2 regions of the Clostridium sp. CTA-5 genome follow, and region 2 is predicted to be linked to the other one. Evidence: riboswitches for the same ligand, from Rfam matches in the RefSeq annotation. Region 2 holds a riboswitch; the other holds the start of a gene.

Region 1 (2,486 bases), on a different contig from region 2:
TAATAGTGATGCGAAAAAAGAATGTGTATCTTATTATATTAGGGCACTAAATGAATATTTTCATGGAAATATTAAAGGTTCAATGTTCTATTTAGGTGCTACTTGTCATTTAATTCAAGACTTAACAGTTCCTCAGCATGCTAATGTTCACTTATTAAATGACCATAAAAGTTATGAGAATTGGGTAATTAGAACTCATAAAACTTATAATGAATTTAAAATAGAAAAAGGGGGTATATATTTTAATTCCTTAAAACATTATATTGATTTTAATAGTAATAAGGCCATAAATGTATATAGAAAGTATTCTTGTGTGCCCAATAAGCAGATTAGATTTCGTATGATTACTTTAAATGTTTTAACAATGGCTCAAGCTACTACTGCTGGTTTGATGTTTAAGTTTTATAAAGATATACAAAGAGTTAAACCTCTTATAGCTAAAAAACATAAAAAGCATTTTGAAAACATATTAAGCAAGTTACTATAGTAGATATATTAATTTTTCTAGAAGTTAGATTTAGAAATTAGATAAAATTATAAGTAAAAATAATAGTTTTATAATATTAATTAAGTTTAGATAGTTACTAATGCCTTGCTTTGCTTCAAAAATTAAACTCATAACAATATAGAAAAACGTATTGTTGTGAGTTATTTTAGTTTATAGGCATTTAGAGAAAAAAAGAATACTTATAGTAACTTTAAGAAAGAATATATATAAGTTAGAATTATTAAATTATGTTTTAACAATTAATATAATAAAATTTAGAAAGAATTAATAGGAATAGAATGAATATCTAATTTAGATAATTATTTCACTAATTTTATTTAGTTTTAAATTGATATTGTTACTTTGTTATAAATGTTTTTAATATTATGATAAAAATGCTTTTCGATTTTGATTAAAGTAAAAAAAATGTTGCAACTTTATTAAAAATATATTAATATATAACAATAAAAGTTAAAAGTTCAGATGAAGATAGCGGGAGAGTAATGGCTATGGCTGTTCACCGAAGAAGTAAATCTTTCAGGTACCTATTTAATTAGAGATGACCGCTATTGGATGAACCCTTGGAGAGACTCGAAATAGAGCACCGAAGGAGAAAGTTGTAAAGGCGAAACTCTCAGGTAAAAGGACAGGGGACAGGTAACATATCTTACAAAAGTAATATATTATTAATTACTTCATTTAGATCTTATCTATTCCCATTTGTATCTCCAATTATAAAATATTTACATAAGAAAAGGTATATTTTAGTATATGCTTTTTAACTAACATGGAGGGATAAAATGGATAAATCAACAAAAGTATTTACTTCAATCTATTCTATAGTATATGGAGGGTCCACTTTTAGTGTTACTGATGGAAACTGGAATCTATCTAATTGGGTGTCTAGGATTAACTGAAAGTTTTTGATACATCATTGAAATAGAAAGTTATATCTCAATGATTAAATAAAAACTTTAGAAAGTTGTGATTACAGTAAAACAGATAAAAAACAGTAACATTCAGAAAGGCGGGATATATATGTCAGAGAATCAAAATTTATCGAGAGGATTAAAGAATCGTCATGTTCAATTACTTGCAATTGGAGGGGCTATTGGTACAGGGTTATTCCTTGGTTCAGGCAGGTCTATTCACCAGGCAGGCCCATCTATTTTATTTGCTTATATGATAACAGGAGTAATTTGTTTTTTTATTATGCGTGCCCTTGGGGAATTATTACTTTCTAATTTAAACTATCATTCTTTTGTAGACTTTGTACATGATTATTTAGGGAACGGAGCAGCATTCATTACTGGGTGGACATACTGGTTCTGCTGGATTTCACTCGCTATGGCTGATTTAACTGCTGCAGGACTTTATATACAATACTGGTTTCCTAATATAGCTCAATGGGTTCCAAGTCTTATAGCTCTTGTAATTTTACTAATTATGAATCTTACAGCAGTTAAGTTATTTGGAGAAATGGAATTTTGGTTTGCTTTAATTAAAATTGTTGCAATTTTATCACTAATAATTATTGGTATATTTATGATTATTAAAGGTTTTTCTACAGATGCTGGTGTATCTAGTTTTACAAACCTTTGGAGTCATGATGGTTGGTTCCCAAATGGGGTAAGTGGTTTTATTCTTTCATTTCAAATGGTTGTATTTGCTTTTACTGGAATCGAATTAGTTGGTTTAACAGCTGGTGAAACTGAAAATCCAGAACATGTTATTCCAAAGGCTATTAATAATATTCCAATTAGAATTATTATTTTCTATATCGGAGCACTTACTGTTATTATGAGTATATACCCATGGAATTCAATTAATCCAGATAAAAGTCCATTTGTACAGGTATTTGCTGCAGTAGGAATAGCGGCAGCAGCAAGCATTGTAAATTTTGTTGTACTAACATCAGCTGCATCTGCTTGTAATAGCGGTATATTCAGTACGAGTCGTATGGTTTATTCACTTGCTAAAGAAAATAATGCACCTGAGT
Region 2 (2,486 bases):
TGTAATAATTATTGCAAGTCCTGTCATAGTGCATATAATTATTGTATCAAAAAAAGTACCTGTCATTGATATTAGGCCTTGTCTAACTGCTGATTTGGTTTTTGCTGCTGCAGCTGCTATTGGTGCACTACCAAGTCCTGATTCATTTGAAAATACTCCTCTAGCTATACCATTTCTAATTGCCATTGTAATTGTAATGCCTAATACACCGCCTCCAATTGCCTCTGGATTAAATGCACTTTTAATTATTAATCCTAATGCTGATGGAATAGCTTGTGAATTAAATATAAGTACCATTATTGATCCGATTATATATGCTACTGCCATAAATGGTACAAGTGCTTCTGAAACTTTAGATATTCTCTTTATTCCACCTAAAGTTACTAAAGCTACTAAGACTGTTACAACTACTGCTGTAACTTTTAATGGAATATTAAAATTAGCTGCTGCTGATGCAATTGAATTAACTTGTCCAAATGTACCTATTCCAAAAAAGGCAACTCCTACACCAAAAAGTGCAAATAATTTTGCAAGCCATTTGATTCCAAGACCATTTTGAATATAATACATCGGTCCTCCACACATTTGACCATTTTCATCAACTTCTCTATACTTTATTGCAAGTACTCCTTCAGCATATTTAGTTGCCATTCCAAAAAATGCTGCTATCCACATCCAAAATAACGCTCCTGGTCCTCCTGCTTTAACTGCTGTTGCCACTCCTACTATGTTTCCTGTTCCTATAGTTGCTGATAAAGCTGTACATAACGCAGCAAAACTAGATACATCTCCTTCTGCATCTTCACTTGTAGTTTCTTCATCTTTTCCAAATACATATTTTAATGCCATTGGTAATTTAAATATTTGTAATAATTTAAGACGAATTGTTAGGTAAATTCCTGTTCCTAACAAAAGAATAAGTAATGGCGGGCCCCAAATAATACTGTCAATTGTTTCAAAGAAATTTTGTACTCCCGCTGTTGATAATAATAGATTTGATAATAACATAAAAAATCCTCCTTAATTTTTATTATGGAGGAGAATAAGAATTGAACCAAAAATTAATTTGACTAAATCCTATCCCCTGTCCTTTTACCTGAGAGTTTCAGTAATTATATAAATTACCTTGCTCCTTCGGTGCTCATATAAATGAGTCTCTCCAGAGGCTCGTCCAGTAGCGGTCCCAATACCTGAAAGATTTCCCTCTTCGGTGTATTAATATAATTCTCATTATATTAATAACTCTCCCACTACCTTCATCCGAACGTTCTTTAATTTATGGTTCAATTATATATGTATTTTTTGATTAATGCAAGTATTTCCAGTTTTTCTAAATTTATAAATACCTGATTTCTTTATATTTATTAAGTATAAAAACTTATATAAATCTTACAATAACGAATATTTATTATTATTTAATTATATACTTTTTGTCATTATACTTAAGGAATTTTCTTCTTTAAAATTATTTTTTATATAGAAATTTTTCAACATATTATTTTGTGTAAATAATATAAGAAAATCTACTCCTATTCTTTTAACTTCGTATTCTATAGCATTAATTAAAATACTTCCTATATTATTTCCTTGTGATTCATTTGAAACAAATACCTCTTTTATATTTAAATGTTTTCCTTCATACCATTCTTCACAATTTGCAAATATAGCACCTTTAATTACATTATCTTCTACATATTTAATTCCAACGAAATTTGGACACATATAAATATCCTTTAATCTTTTATATGCACTTTCATAAGTCCATTTATCATTCCAAGGTTCTCCATTAAACACTTTAACAAACAACCTTGCACATTCTTTTAAATCACACTCATTAACTCTTAATATATTCATACCCTATCACACCCTATCTAAAAAATTTATTAATCTAAATTTAAATCATTTAATTTTCCTTTTTTCTTTAACATTTTTAATAAATCTTCTGGAGTTTTATTAATTATCAGTTCCTCTGGAAATTCTATTGATTCTAACATTTTAATCGCTTCAGTAAACTCTCCTATTTTTGTGCAAAAATGTGCATCACTATTTATAACTAACTTAGCACCATATCTCTTACATAATAAAGCAATTTCAGTACAATTATCTTTACTTCCTACTCTAGAAGTCGTAAAAGAACTATTGTTAATCTCAATTAAAACGTTATTTTCATACGCACACTTTACTACTTCTTCAAAGTTTACTGGTATTTCTGGATTTCCAAGATGTCCTACAACATCTATTTGACCTTGTTTAATTGCATTTATAAATGCTCTTGTATTTTCTTCCTTAGTTCCTACTTTATAAACCCCCGGATGAGGATGGATACTACCTATAACAACATCTAATTTTTTTAATGTATCTGAATCCATATCTAAATTGCCATTATAATCACTTATATTTGCCTCTACACCATAAAGCATAGTAACACCATATATTTCCCTTGGAAGCACTTTAAAATTGTTAAAATACCATATATGAGGAGAATT

The links. A riboswitch is a leader RNA that binds a small molecule or an ion and turns the genes downstream of it on or off. The one in region 2 is predicted to bind glycine.
Region 1: linked by a shared signal. The riboswitch ahead of ACYUET_RS00365 (amino acid permease) and the one ahead of ACYUET_RS10780 (alanine/glycine:cation symporter family protein) in region 2 are both predicted to bind glycine.

The regions. Positions count from the first base shown of each region.
Region 1 is NZ_BAAAAT010000001.1:80,777-83,262, forward strand. It holds gene ACYUET_RS00360 (zinc dependent phospholipase C family protein) at 1-487, shown strand, start outside; glycine riboswitch at 1,059-1,147, shown strand; gene ACYUET_RS00365 (amino acid permease) at 1,526-2,486, shown strand, end outside.
Region 2 is NZ_BAAAAT010000005.1:13,841-16,326, reverse strand. It holds gene ACYUET_RS10780 (alanine/glycine:cation symporter family protein) at 1-1,008, opposite strand, end outside; glycine riboswitch at 1,082-1,166, opposite strand; glycine riboswitch at 1,169-1,260, opposite strand; gene ACYUET_RS10775 (GNAT family N-acetyltransferase) at 1,420-1,854, opposite strand; gene ACYUET_RS10770 (PHP domain-containing protein) at 1,884-2,486, opposite strand, start outside.